One region of the Paenibacillus roseipurpureus genome, then DNA from elsewhere that is predicted to be linked to it. Evidence: a T-box and tRNA genes for the amino acid it is inferred to sense, from the RefSeq annotation. Region 1 holds a T-box; the other holds one or more tRNA genes.
What was found. A T-box is a leader RNA that pairs with one kind of tRNA and senses whether it is charged. The one in region 1 lies ahead of tyrS (tyrosine--tRNA ligase), so its partner is inferred to be a tRNA-Tyr.
Positions count from the first base shown of each region.

Region 2: it has a tRNA-Tyr gene. The T-box ahead of tyrS (tyrosine--tRNA ligase) is inferred to sense a tRNA for this amino acid. The anticodon was not compared.

Region 1 covers NZ_CP130319.1:2,465,922-2,472,932, forward strand. Annotated here, with positions in the region: gene acsA (acetate--CoA ligase) at 182-1,906, shown strand; gene MJB10_RS10755 (transglycosylase domain-containing protein) at 1,956-5,117, opposite strand; T-box leader at 5,244-5,517, shown strand; gene tyrS (tyrosine--tRNA ligase) at 5,568-6,827, shown strand; gene rpsD (30S ribosomal protein S4) at 6,882-7,011, opposite strand, start outside.
Region 2 covers NZ_CP130319.1:1,137,954-1,144,964, forward strand. Annotated here, with positions in the region: rRNA gene MJB10_RS05110 (23S ribosomal RNA) at 1-299, shown strand, start outside; tRNA gene MJB10_RS05115 (tRNA-Asn) at 465-540, shown strand; tRNA gene MJB10_RS05120 (tRNA-Ser) at 544-635, shown strand; tRNA gene MJB10_RS05125 (tRNA-Glu) at 651-725, shown strand; tRNA gene MJB10_RS05130 (tRNA-Val) at 742-814, shown strand; tRNA gene MJB10_RS05135 (tRNA-Met) at 870-946, shown strand; tRNA gene MJB10_RS05140 (tRNA-Asp) at 955-1,031, shown strand; tRNA gene MJB10_RS05145 (tRNA-Phe) at 1,055-1,130, shown strand; tRNA gene MJB10_RS05150 (tRNA-Thr) at 1,147-1,222, shown strand; tRNA gene MJB10_RS05155 (tRNA-Tyr) at 1,232-1,313, shown strand; tRNA gene MJB10_RS05160 (tRNA-Trp) at 1,327-1,400, shown strand; tRNA gene MJB10_RS05165 (tRNA-His) at 1,425-1,497, shown strand; tRNA gene MJB10_RS05170 (tRNA-Gln) at 1,520-1,591, shown strand; tRNA gene MJB10_RS05175 (tRNA-Gly) at 1,600-1,674, shown strand; tRNA gene MJB10_RS05180 (tRNA-Cys) at 1,685-1,758, shown strand; tRNA gene MJB10_RS05185 (tRNA-Leu) at 1,770-1,858, shown strand; tRNA gene MJB10_RS05190 (tRNA-Leu) at 1,879-1,957, shown strand; gene MJB10_RS05195 (sensor histidine kinase) at 2,148-3,911, shown strand; gene MJB10_RS05200 (response regulator transcription factor) at 3,904-5,517, shown strand; gene MJB10_RS05205 (ABC transporter permease) at 5,644-6,627, shown strand; gene MJB10_RS05210 (carbohydrate ABC transporter permease) at 6,643-7,011, shown strand, end outside.

The DNA.
Region 1 (7,011 bases):
ATGTCATAGTAACTATATACCAAAATTTTGACTCAAATCATAGTGAAACTTAAACGTAGGCGAAATTTTCTGATTATGCTATACTAGAATAGGTCAAAAATCGATCACATTTTGCTCGAATACATCAGTAAAATGAAGGCGAAATGAAAGCGGTTTATCTCGTGAGGAGGGTTTTACGTTTATGGATCCGATGAAAGATGAAATCATTAACTCAGTATCCCTTAATCCTAACATGGACAACTACGAACAAACACATGCGACATTTGATTGGACAGAGATCGAGAAAAGCTTTTCCTGGTACAAAACAGGCAAAGTGAATATGGCTTATGAAGCAATTGACCGCCATGCAGAAGGTGTTAAGAAGGACAAGATCGCGCTTTATTACAGCGATAGCACACGTGAGGAAGCGATTACTTTCGGTCAAATGAAAGAGCGTTCCAACCAATTTGGTAACGTGCTTCGCCGTCTTGGTGTAGGCAAAGGAGAGCGTGTATTCATTTTCATGCCTCGCACGCCAGAGTTGTATTACTCATTGCTGGGTACGCTCAAAGTCGGCGCTGTTGTAGGGCCGTTATTTGAAGCATTCATGGAAACAGCGGTCAAAGACCGTTTGGCTGATAGTGAAGCTGTTGCGATCATTACGACGCCTAGTCAGCTTTCACGCGTGCCTTATAGTGAATTGCCGCATTTGAAACATGTCATCCTCGTAGGCGAGAATATCGAGCTTGGCGAAGGTCAAGTAGATTACTATAAAGAAATGGCATCCGCATCAACGGAGTTAGAAATCGAATGGTTAGACCGTGAGGATGGCTTAATTATACATTATACCTCTGGATCAACAGGGAAACCAAAAGGCGTTTTCCATGTACAAAATGCAATGCTTCAGCACTACTACACGGGACAAATCGTGCTTGACTTGAAAGAAGACGACATTTACTGGTGTACAGCCGATCCAGGTTGGGTAACAGGAACTTCTTACGGGATTTTCGCGCCTTGGTTGAACGGGGCGACGAATGTCATCCGCGGCGGACGTTTCTCCCCGCAAGATTGGTACAACACGCTTCAGAAATATAAAGTAACAGTATGGTACAGTGCACCGACAGCGTTCCGTATGCTGATGGGAGCTGGCGACGATGTATCTGCAGGTTACGATTTGTCTGCACTTCGTCACGTATTGAGCGTAGGTGAGCCGCTTAACCCAGAAGTTGTTCGTTGGGGGATGAAAGTGTACAACCAACGCATCCATGATACTTGGTGGATGACGGAAACGGGTGGACAGTTGATTTGTAACTATCCTGCGATGGCTATTAAACCAGGTTCCATGGGTCGTCCGATTCCAGGTGTTGAAGCAGCCATTATTGACGATGCGGGCAACGTGTTGCCTCCGAATCGTATGGGGAATTTGGCCATCAAAACACCTTGGCCGTCCATGATGCGCAAAATTTGGAATAATCCTGCGAAATACGAAGAGTATTTCCGTTTGTCAGGCTGGTATGTATCTGGAGATTCCGCTTACCAGGACGAAGATGGTTATTTCTGGTTCCAAGGCCGTGTGGATGACGTGATTAACACAGCAGGTGAGCGCGTAGGTCCTTTTGAGGTCGAGAGCAAGCTTGTTGAGCATCCAGCTGTAGCGGAAGCAGGCGTAATTGGTAAGCCGGATCCGATGCGTGGAGAAATCATTAAAGCGTTTATCGCGTTGCGTGAAGGCTTCGTACCTTCGGATGAGCTGAAAGCGGAGATTTCCAAGTTTGTGAAAGAAGGTCTTTCCGCGCACGCTGCACCGCGCGAGATCGAATTTAAAGATAAGCTGCCGAAGACACGCAGTGGTAAGATTATGCGCCGCGTTCTGAAAGCGTGGGAGCTTAACTTGCCGACAGGCGATTTATCGACAATCGAAGACTAAGTAAAAAAGCTCCATTTACACCGTTATGGTGTAGAGGGAGCTTTTTCTATTAGTGATTATAAGCGATTGTAGCAGAATATTTGGACTCGCCTGCGTCATTAATTGCTGTTATTTTGTAGTACCCATTATAGGCCGCTGCGTAGTAGTGATACTCTGTTCCGTTTTCGACAGTTCCGAGTTTCGTATAGGTGCCTTTTTCTTTGTCGCTGAAGTAAACGACATATTGCTTCACCTTATCCTTCGCGTCGTTGGCTTTCCAGGTCAAGACGAGGCTTGCGCCATCAGCTTTCGCCTTAATGCCTGTTGGGGCTGCTGGCGCATCCTTAGCCGTTGGTTTGGATGTACTTGTACTTGTACCTCCGCCATTATTCGTGCCTGTTGGCGGCGCTGATGCGCCTGGCAGCAAGTTTCCGCTTCCATCGATCCCAGGGATGATGAGTGAATCTAGCGAGCTTCCATCTGAGTAAGTGGAGCGACTCGGCGTTGATTCTTTGCCAGCGACATCGACAGCCGTTACATAATACCCTGTAATTAGGTTAGTCGCTTGAGGCTGATCCACGAATTTGGCTTCAGCTCCAGCAAGCACAACTTTGCCTCCCAGAAGCATGAATTTGCCATTATTATCGGAGCGATAAATCCGATAGCCCACAATATCGGCATCCGCATTCGGTTGGAATGTGATCGTCGCTGTATCACCTGATTTGGTCATGGCGACATTGGTTGGAGCAGGAGGCACTTTGCCGTCATCGACCCGAGGATCTGGATCAGCAGGAGCATCGTCGTCATAATCGGTTGGTTTGTAGAATTCGATGGGCTTTCTGTTTTTCTCAGGCAGCTTTAGCATCGCTTCGTCGATTTCTTTCAACAACTGCGTAATCGATTTCTGACGTTTGATCACGACTTTCTCTTGTACGAAGTCAGCTGGTGTGCTTTCTTGCGCCATGTAGTTCAATCCGTTAAACGAGCTAATTTTCATTTTGACCATCACGTTATCGGTTTCGGTTGGCAAATACTTCTTGTTGAAAATATCCGTTACGAGATGATCGGAGCTTGTAGTTAATTCGCTCGGCAGTAGACCAGATAAGCTGGAGACCGTTGCTGATACGATGCCATCTGGCTTCGCAAACGTTTTGTTCGGGAAGAGTTCAGGCTTTTTCTCGATTGTTTTGTTCATGATCAGCGCCCAAATATCTTTGGCGTGATACGTTTGTTTCGTTGATCCGAATGTAGGACTTACTAATGTTGCCGTAGACAATTTATATATTGGCTGATCATAACCGATCCACACGCCAACTGTAATATCAGGGGTGAAGCCCATGAACCAAGCATCTGCATCATCTTGTGTTGATCCCGTTTTACCCGAAATTTCAATTTTGCCATATGATTTGAATTTGGCCATCAGATCAGTGGCAGTACCTTCTTTAACGACCGTTTTCATCATATCAGTAATGAGGTAAGCTGTTTGCGGCGAGTAAACCGTCTGCGGCTTTTGTTCATGTGCATAAATGGTCTTGCCGTTCGAATCTTTAATTTCACGAATTAAGTACGTTTCATTGAACACGCCTTTATTCGGAATAGACGCATAGGCGCCAGCCATTTCCTTCACAGATGTTCCTCGTTCCAGCCCTCCGATTACACCAGTCTGAGCGACGTTGTCTGCTTTCGTTAGTGACGTGATGCCAAGCTTCTTCACAAAGTCCCATGCTGGGCCAATACCGACTTTATTCAGGAAAATATCGATAGCTGGAATGTTGTAGGACTGATTCAAAGCTTTCCGTGCGGTCATTAATCCATGGAATTTATGATCCCAGTTCTCAGGCAAATGGAAACCTTTCACGCCGTCTTTCAAAATGATCGGGATATCATCTACGGTACTTCCTGGCTGAATTGCGCCTTTCTCGAGAGCTGGAATGTAAGCTGCGATAGGCTTCATTGTAGATCCAGGCTGTCTGTAGGCTTGCGTTGCGTGATTCAATTGTTCGTCGAAGAAGTCACGACCTTCAATCATTCCTTTGATCGCGCCTGTTTTGGAATCAATCATGATGGCGCCAACTTGTTCAATGCCGCCTTTTTTCTCATCCGTTGGGGCGAAATTCTTCTCGTTGCTTGAAATTTCATGCATACTGTCATAGATCGTTTTATCAATGGTTGTGTAAATTTGGTAGCCGCCGCGTAACAATTGCGTATGTATATTTTTCAATGCATCATTATAAGCGGTTGCGTTCGTTTTCGGATCTAACTCAGGTCGCTGAATTTTCAATAGGATTTCGGCAGCTTCCTGTTCCGTTTCAATCATCAGATACGGATAAGTGGTGTACGCTTTTTGAGCCGCTGCTGGCATAGCCGCTTTCAGATCAAATTTAAGTGCTGTTTGATACTGATCGTTCGTAATTTTGTTTTCTTCAAGCATCCGTTTAAGAACTAACTGCTGACGAGCAACAGCTTTCTTGTAGCCTTCCTCATCGAAGGAAGGTTTGCTCGTAAACGCCGAGTACTGTGAAGGGGATTGCGGTAGTCCAGCTAGATAAGCTGCTTGCGCAATGTTTAGCTTTTCCAAGTCATCAATGTTGAAAATCCCTTTGGCTGCCGCTTTAATGCCGTACAGATTGTAACCCGTCGCTCCGTTCCCATAAGGGATCTTGTTCAGATAGGCGAGCAAAATTTCATCCTTAGACATGATGCGTTCCATACGCAGTGCCAGTAGTAATTCCCTTGCTTTACGACCATCGTCCCGATCTAATGTTAGGAAGACGCGTCGAGCCAACTGTTGAGTAATGGTACTGCCGCCCGTTTGCACGTCTTCATTCAGAAGCTTCTGCGTCACAGCGCGGTAAAGTCCGCGGAAATCGATCCCGCGATGGTTGTAGAAGTCAGTGTCTTCAATAGAAAGCACCGCATCTAGCAAAATTTGAGGGATGTCGTCTAGTTTGGCAAGCCGTCGATCTTCCTCGGTCCGTAATTGACCGATAACCGAATCATCATTGAAATAAGCGAACCCGGTAATCGCGTTTTCTTGCATCTGTTGGCGTATGGCTTCCTCGCTTCGGATTGGATCTTTCTTTACAAGTGCACTTACATATCCAAAAGCGGCAGAACCACCTAGCAGGCCAGCCAGAAAAGCGCAGATAACAGCCCATTTTAAGGTAATCCCAGTAACTTTTAACGTTGTTCTAACCCAAGGTTGATTCCATTTCGCGAAAAAATTGCGCATAAGTTCCAATATCCTCCTTACATGAACCCTCATAGTATACCATATTTGCAACTTTTGCGGTAATTCAGACGAGAGAAAGGTGTGGCAGACGTTTGACAAGCTGTTGAAACCTATGTTATAACTTTTACAAATGCGAAGATGGATCAGCAGTAGGTAGCTTGTGGTTGCTTTCAGAGAGCCGGTGGTGGGTGAGAACCGGTACCTGCAAGTTAGTGAATTACGGTCTTGAGCAGCGAATGGGAACGTACAGGCATGCCTGTATCAGTAGTGTTTGCCGATTAAACCTCGTTATCGGTTGTTGAGTGAAAACAGCACATTACGTCGATCCCTTCTGGTATAGAAATACGTAGGCGCTGTTTTAATTAGGGTGGTACCGCGAGCTAGTCTTCTCGTCCCTTGTGGATAAGAAGGCTTTTTTGTATTTTTATTTTAGAAAAAGGATGGATGATTATGAGTATCTTGAAGGATCTTGAATTTCGTGGCTTGCTTCATCAAATCACAGACAGAGAAGGCTTAGACAAGAAGTTGAGCGAAGAGCGTGTCGTTCTGTACTGCGGCTTTGACCCTACGGCGGATAGCCTGCACATCGGCTCACTTCTGCCTATTTTAACATTGAGACGGTTCCAGCTTGCTGGTCACATTCCTTTGGCGCTTGTTGGCGGCGGGACGGGACTTATTGGCGATCCAAGCGGAAAAGCGAATGAAAGAACGCTGAATGGCCCTGAGGTCGTTGAGGCGTGGTCGCAAAGCATTAAAAATCAACTATCCCGTTTTCTCGACTTCTCAAGAAACATTGAAAACAGTGCTGAATTGGTCAACAATTACGATTGGCTTGGTTCCTTGAATGTCATCGAGTTTCTACGTGATGTGGGTAAAAACTTTACTGTGAACTACATGCTCGCGAAGGATTCTGTAGATTCCCGGATTACGAAAGGAATTTCCTTTACTGAATTCAGCTACATGATTCTGCAATCTTACGATTTCTTGAAATTGAGCGAAACGAAAAATTGTTCCTTGCAAATCGGGGGCAGCGATCAGTGGGGGAATATTACAGCGGGGCTGGAGCTGATTGGCAAATCGACGGACCGTCGTGCCTTTGGTGTGACGTTGCCGCTTGTAACGAAGAGCGATGGGCAGAAGTTTGGGAAAACTGAAGGCGGCGCGATCTGGTTGGATGCAACCAAAACATCCCCGTATCAGTTCTACCAATTTTGGCTGGGCACAGCTGACAATGATGTGATTCGTTTCTTGAAATATTTCACCTTCATCAGCCATGAAGAAATTGAGCGTCTAGAAGGTGAAGTGCAAGCTCAGCCTGAGAAGCGTGAAGCTCAGAAATTGCTGGCTCGTGAGGTAACGCAATTGGTGCATGGGGAAGAGGCATTAGAAAGTGCGCTTAACATTACTTCAGCGCTATTCAGCGGGAATCTCCAAGAGCTAACGCGCGCAGAAATTGAGGAAGCGTTTAAAGATGTGCCGTCCACGACACTTGAACAAGCAGATGTGCCGTTGATTGACCTGTTAATCTCCGTTGGTGCAGCGCCATCCAAGCGTCAAGCTAGACAAGATTTGGAAAGCGGTGCGGTGTCCGTCAACGGCGTGAAAGTCACAGATCTTGAAGTGACGGCTGGGCAGCTTGGCCGATTAGGCGAGTCGTACCTCATTATTCGCCGCGGGAAAAAGAATTACTACCTAGTGAAGCTGGCATAGCCGCATACCAACATAAAAACCCCCTTAGGGAATTCCCTAAGGGGGTTGCTCTTATTAACGGCTGTAGAACTCGACGATTTGTTTCTCGTCAATTTCTTGTGGAAGTTCGGAACGTTCTGGCAAACGGATGTATTTACCTTCTACGCTTGCGTCGTTGAACTCAAGGTAAGTTGGAAGGTGGTTA
Region 2 (7,011 bases), 1.3 Mb from region 1:
TCGTGAGACAGTTCGGTCCCTATCTGTCGCGGGCGTAGGAAATTTGAGAGGAGCTGTCCTTAGTACGAGAGGACCGGGATGGACGTACCGCTGGTGTACCAGTTGTCTCGCCAGAGGCATCGCTGGGTAGCTATGTACGGAGGGGATAAGCGCTGAAAGCATCTAAGCGCGAAGCCCCCCTCAAGATGAGATTTCCCAGTATGTAAGACCCCTTGTAGACGACGAGGTTGATAGGTTCGAGGTGGAAGTGCGGTAACGTATGCAGCTGACGAATACTAATCGGTCGAGGGCTTAACCTAATATAGGGATCTTTTGACGAAGTCAAAAGTCTCTCAGCTTTATAGGGATCTTTTAGCGGAGCTAAAAGTCTCTCAGCTTTAAACCTTAATGTAATTACTTTACAAAGTTTCGTATCTAGTTTTCAGGGTGCAAGTCAACCTGAATTGCTTTATAGTTGTTTCTATTCCCTGATAGCTCAGTTGGTAGAGCACTCGACTGTTAATCGAGTTGTCACAGGTTCGAGTCCTGTTCGGGGAGCCATATGGAGAGGTGTCCGAGCTGGCCGAAGGAGCACGATTGGAAATCGTGTAGGCGTCACAAGCGTCTCGAGGGTTCGAATCCCTCTCTCTCCGCCATAATTTATCTTTCAAGGCCCGTTGGTCAAGTGGTTAAGACACCTCCCTTTCACGGAGGTAACAGGGGTTCGAGTCCCCTACGGGTCACCATTTTAAGTTTTAACATGGAGGCTTAGCTCAGCTGGGAGAGCATCTGCCTTACAAGCAGAGGGTCGGCGGTTCGATCCCGTCAGCCTCCATCATGTTTCTTTTGTAAGACTTGCTTTAGAAGGAAACGTGACTTATACTTAATGACGCGGGGTGGAGCAGCTCGGTAGCTCGTCGGGCTCATAACCCGAAGGCCGCAGGTTCAAATCCTGCCCCCGCAACCAAATAATGTGGAGCTGTGGTGTAGTGGCCTAACATGCCTGCCTGTCACGCAGGAGACCGCGGGTTCGAATCCCGTCAGCTCCGCCATTATGTTTCAATCAATCAAGTAAGGCTTTGTAGCTCAGTCGGTAGAGCAGAGGACTGAAAATCCTCGTGTCGGCGGTTCGATTCCGTCCAAAGCCACCATTTCTAAACTAAATAAGCCGTTGTAGCTCAACTGGTAGAGCAACTGACTTGTAATCAGTAGGTTGGGGGTTCAAGTCCTCTCGACGGCACCATTGCTTTGTGGAGGCTTAGTGAAGTGGCTAAACACGGCAGACTGTAAATCTGCTCTCTTCGAGTTCGGTGGTTCGAATCCATCAGCCTCCATTTTCCTTACCTTAGGGGCATAGTTTAAGGGTAGAACAAAGGTCTCCAAAACCTTTGGTGTGGGTTCAATTCCTGCTGCCCCTGCCAATTTGTAACAAACTTAATATTGTGGCGGTCGTGGCGAAGGGGTTAACGCACCGGTTTGTGGATCCGGCATTCGCGGGTTCAAGTCCCGTCGTCCGCCCATTATTACCAAAGCAACATAATGGGGATTAGCCAAGCGGTAAGGCAACGGACTTTGACTCCGTCATGCCAAGGTTCAAATCCTTGATCCCCAGTTTTATATGCGGAAGTGGCTCAGCGGTAGAGCATCGCCTTGCCAAGGCGAGGGTCGCGGGTTCGATCCCCGTCTTCCGCTCCATTATTACTAAGGCGCCATAGCCAAGTGGTAAGGCAGAGCTCTGCAAAAGCTTTACCCCCAGTTCGAATCTGGGTGGCGCCTCCACAAATGAATTGGCCGGAGTGGCGGAATCGGCAGACGCACAGGACTTAAAATCCTGCGGTAGGTGACTACCGTACCAGTTCAAGTCTGGTCTTCGGCACCATTGTTTTACTAACTTGATATGCCGGCATGGCGGAATGGCAGACGCGCTCGACTCAAAATCGAGTCCGAAAGGGTGGAGGTTCGAGTCCTCTTGCCGGTATAACGAAAAAAGAAGCTCATGAAATCATCTGATTTCATGAGCTTCTTTTTTGTGCTTTAACGTGTAAACACAACAAGAGTATCTAAAGTGCTATGTATATGTAGGAAACAGATAGTAAAATATGTAGGGGATGTTTACAATGAGAGTTCATACCCAATATGACAATTGAGGCGGGGTCTTTTTGAATATTGTGAATTCAGTCCGATTTAAAATTTTTATTGGTTTCGTGTTGGTTGTGGGGCCTTTGGTCTTATTTCTTATATTTAATAATGTGTATTCGATGAATGTGGTTCGGGATCAAATTTCGCAAAACTATGGCAAGCTTCTTCATCAATATGTGGAGGATACGGATAATACTCTTAAGGAGTTTGATAACTACTTATTTCATCTCTACAGCGATCCCGATGTTATTAATATGAACCTGTACGCGTTGGAAACAGATGATTATGTGTTAGCTAAGCAACGTTTATTCAATAAGCTGACGAGGCAAATGGATATATACAATATGATAAATACGTTTTTTATTTACTCGAATTCAACAGGAGATCTGCTCGTATCGACGCGAGAGAACACCTATTACTATGACCGCGTACAAACGGTGAAGGAGTTCATTGAGCAGAATACGTTGTCGCGCCCAAATGAGCGCTCGAATGGTAATTGGCTTATTATGAACGGGGCGAATGGTGACCATTATTTGATGAAAATTAATAAGGATTTGGGTGCTGATCTCAGCGGGGGCATCCTGATCAAGATGAGCACCTTGGTGGAACCGCTGAGTAAATGGAACACGGGCGAAGGCGGAGGCACGATCGTGGTTTCGCCAGAGGGCAAGATTTTGACGACTGCTTATTTTCCTGAGCAGCGGTATAACCGTATAAGTGATCAGATATCACCCGAAAAATCAGGATTTCAAATTGTGAAGGAGAGGGAGATCGATCAGCAGTTTTTGATTGTGAGAGAGGCTTCCTCTCACGCAGCACTGGATTTCGAGCTCATTATCGCGGAGAAAAACATGTTGCAGAATCTGCCTTATTTGCAGATGCTGATTTATTTTCTGCCACTAGGCGGGGCCTTCGTGCTAGGGATCTATCTGTTGTATGTGCAGCGGATTCTGTTCAAACCATTAATGCAATTGATTCGAGGGATGAGAAAGATTGCTCAGGGTGATTTGTCGACTCGTTTGCACCAAGGGAGCTCGACCGAGTTTGCGTTTCTCATTGCAACGTTTAACAACATGGTGGATCAGATTGAGAATTTAAAGATATCCGTTTACGAGGAGAAACTTCGGGTTCAGCAAGCGGAATTCAAGCATCTGCAGGTGCAAATCAATCCGCATTTTTATATGAATAGTCTTAACATTATTTACAATCTCGCGGCGCTGAAAGATACGAAATCGGTGCAGAAAATGTCTCTGCATTTGGCGGAGTATTTCCGATTTATTATGCGCACGAATCGTACGACGATGACGTTGAAGGATGAAATTGAGCATATCCGCAATTATTTGGAGATTCAAGTGATGCGATACCCAGATCATTTGAAATTCGATCTTAGCATAGGTGATACATATAGCAAATATGAGATTCCGCCGCTTATTGTTCAACCTTTTGTGGAGAATGCGGTGATTCATGGATTTACGAAGCAGTATGGGATGTTTGAAATTGTGGTGAGCGCGGATCAGGACCCCGAAGCACCAGAGGAATTTTTCCTTCTGTCCATTCGTGACAATGGAGAGGGCTTTTCGCCTGACATGCTGCAGCAACTGAATTCTGAGCAGTATTTAGAGCAATCCGGGGATGAGCATCTCGGGATTTGGAATGTTCGGCATCGATTGCATATGAATTATGGAAACAGGGTAGCTCTAAGATTTTCGAATAGACCGGAAAGAGGGGCGTTAGTCCAAATCAGGCTGCCGCTTCATACCCCCATGACGGAAGGGACGGATCAGGATGGTTAATTTATTAGTTGTGGATGACGAGAAAATTGCAGTCAAAGGCATTACAGTGGGCATTGATTGGGAGCCTCTATCGATCGGGCAAATTTTTGAAGCGCTGGATGTGATGGAAGCCAAGCAAATACTAACCGATCATCGCATTGACATTATGATATCAGATATTGAAATGCCAGGGGCCAATGGGCTGCAGCTGCAAGAATGGGTGCGAGTAAACTCTCCGCATACGGAGACCATTTTCTTGACGGGGCATGCCAACTTTGAGTATGCGCAGCAGGCCATTCGGCTTGGAAGCTTTGATTATGTACTAAAGCCTGTGGATCATGATCGCTTACAGGAGATTGTTAAGCAGGCGATTGAGAAAATTCAAGAGGATCAGCAGCAGTTGGATTTTCATGAGACATATAAGATGTATTACAGTCATTGGGTGAATGAGCTGCCGACTCTAGTAGAGAAGTTCTGGCAGGAGCTACTCAACGGAAAAATCCCCGCGAATGAGGAGCGGTTGACTCGTCATTTTCAGATGTACGATATCCCCTTGCAATTGTCTAGCACGGTCTTACCGATTCTGATCAGTGTCGAGCAGTGGAAGGAAGAGCTGAACGCACGCGATGAGGAGATCATGGAATATGCGATCCGCAAAGCCGCGACGGAGATTATTGTTGTCGATCAGCCAGGCTGCGTTATTCAAGAAAATGGGTCTACGCTTGTTTTGCTTTATTTTGCTGAGGGCAGTGAGCCATCGCAGTCGGAGCTTAAAGGAAAATGTGAAGCTTACATTAGCGCATGTCATCGTTATTTCCAGTGCAGCTTGTCCTGTTACCTAGGTGAGAAGACACCGCTGCTTAAGCTGGCATCGAAGGTTGCGGACCTTTTTCATCATGAACGAAATAATGTGACCCGAAGCAACTGTGTTCTCATGGACAATGATGCGGAATCGTGGATAAGTCATAGGCCGCAGGCACCGACTTTTTCCGATTGGATCGTGCTGCTTGAAGCTGGCAAAAAAGGCGAGCTCGTGGCCCGTATTCAAGAAACGATTAATCGTTTGCAGAAAGATGAAGTGGGTTCGGAAACGGTTGAAGCGTTCTATTACGGATTGTTGCATGTGGTGTATCATGTTTTGCACAAAAAGGGGTTAGCTGTTCATGATATGCTTCCGCCTCAGGAGCTGCAGGACTATGGCAGTGCGACACGATCCTTAAATCAATTAAGAAACTGGGCGATTCGTATTGCAACAGTTAGTTGTGACTACATGAACAGCCATCTGAAAGGCGTCTCAGCCGTTACGGCGAAGGTGTGCCAATACATTGACGAGCATATGCAGGAGGAACTCAGCAGGGAGGAGCTGGCCGCTTCGGTGTACCTGAATCCAGCTTACTTGTCGCGTTTATTCAAGAAAGAAACGGGACTCTCCATCTCGGAATACAGCATGAAAGTACGGATGGAAAAGGCGAAGAAGCTGCTTTCCGATACCAATGATAAGATCAGTTTTGTGGCGGAGCAAACGGGCTATTCTCACTTTTCATTTTTCGCAAAGATGTTCAAGAAGTACACAGGTCTTTCCCCGCAAGAGTATCGTAAAAACTTCAATGGCACGATGGATACCTAAAGCATGAGAATGTCACAAGAGTGTTCAAACGGTCACCCTACGGATAGATGCCAATTCATTGAAAATCTACAATAAGGATAGATCAAAGAGATTGAAATGAATCGGAAAGGGGAACACAGAGCATTCATGAGTGACTCAACCAATGTTGCAGCAGCAGTGAACCCGGTGAAGAAAAAGATGAAAGCAAGAGCGACAACAGGCTTTCTATGGACGGTTCGCAGGTATTGGATCTTCTATGTGATGATGGCGCCAGCCGCAATTCTACTCATCATTAATAACTACATCCCGATGGCGGGAGTTCTGATTGCTTTTAAAAATGTGAATTACACGAAAGGGATTTGGGCTAGTCCTTGGGTGGGATTCGATAACTTCAAGTTTTTGTTCTCGAGTGATGTTGCTTGGGCGATTACACGAAATACGATTTCGTATAACTTGGTATTCATCGTGTTGAACTTGGTGATAGCGGTTGCAATGGCGATTATGTTTAATGAGATGCGCAGCAAATTTCTAGCGAAATTTCATCAGAGTACGATGTTCCTGCCCTTTTTCCTCTCAATGGTTTGTGTCGCTTATCTCGTCTACGCTTTCTTAGGTGCAGAGCATGGATTCGTTAACACGGTGATTCTGCCGAAGCTGGGCATTGAGCCGATTGACTGGTACACGGAGCCCAAATACTGGACAGTTATTCTTCCGATTGTAAACACATGGAAAAATCTTGGTTACTACACGGTTATATACATGGCAGCTATCCTCGGCATTGATCATGAGTATTATGAGGCAGCTTTAATTGATGGCGCTAGCAAATGGGAGCAAATCAAACGGATCACAGTTCCTCTGATTATGCCCGTTATGATTACGATGACATTGCTTCAAGTGGGTAGAATTTTCTATGCAGACTTCGGCTTATTCTTCCAAGTAACGAAAAATGCCGGCGCTTTGTTCCCGACAACTCAAGTGATTGATACGTATGTGTATCAAACGTTCCTGACGATGGGCGATATCGGAATGTCATCAGCAGCAGGCTTGTACCAAGCGGTCGTTGGCTTCTTGCTTGTACTCGTTACGAACTTATTTGTGAGAAAAGTGAGCAAAGAAAATGCACTATTCTAAGAAGGAGTGGCTGTCGTGAGTAAAACAATATCTCTTCCTAAGCAGCGGATAGCCAAGAAACACGGACCAAACGATCTATCTCCAACAGCGAATTTGCTGGTCAATGTGTTCTTCTGGATCTACACCGCAGCTTGTATCATGCCTCTGGTGCTTGTTATTATCGTCTCTTTCTCCGATGAAAAGGGAGTTCTCATTCATGGCTACAATTTCATCCCTGAGGGTTGGAGCCTTGAAGCTTATAAATTCATGTTCAAGGATTGGCATCAAATCTTGCGTTCCTTTGGGATTTCCGTCTTCTTGGCAACGGTGGGAACAGCCATCAGCCTAGTGATGATGTCACTATATGCGTATCCCATTTCGCGCAGCGATTTTCCGCACAAAAGC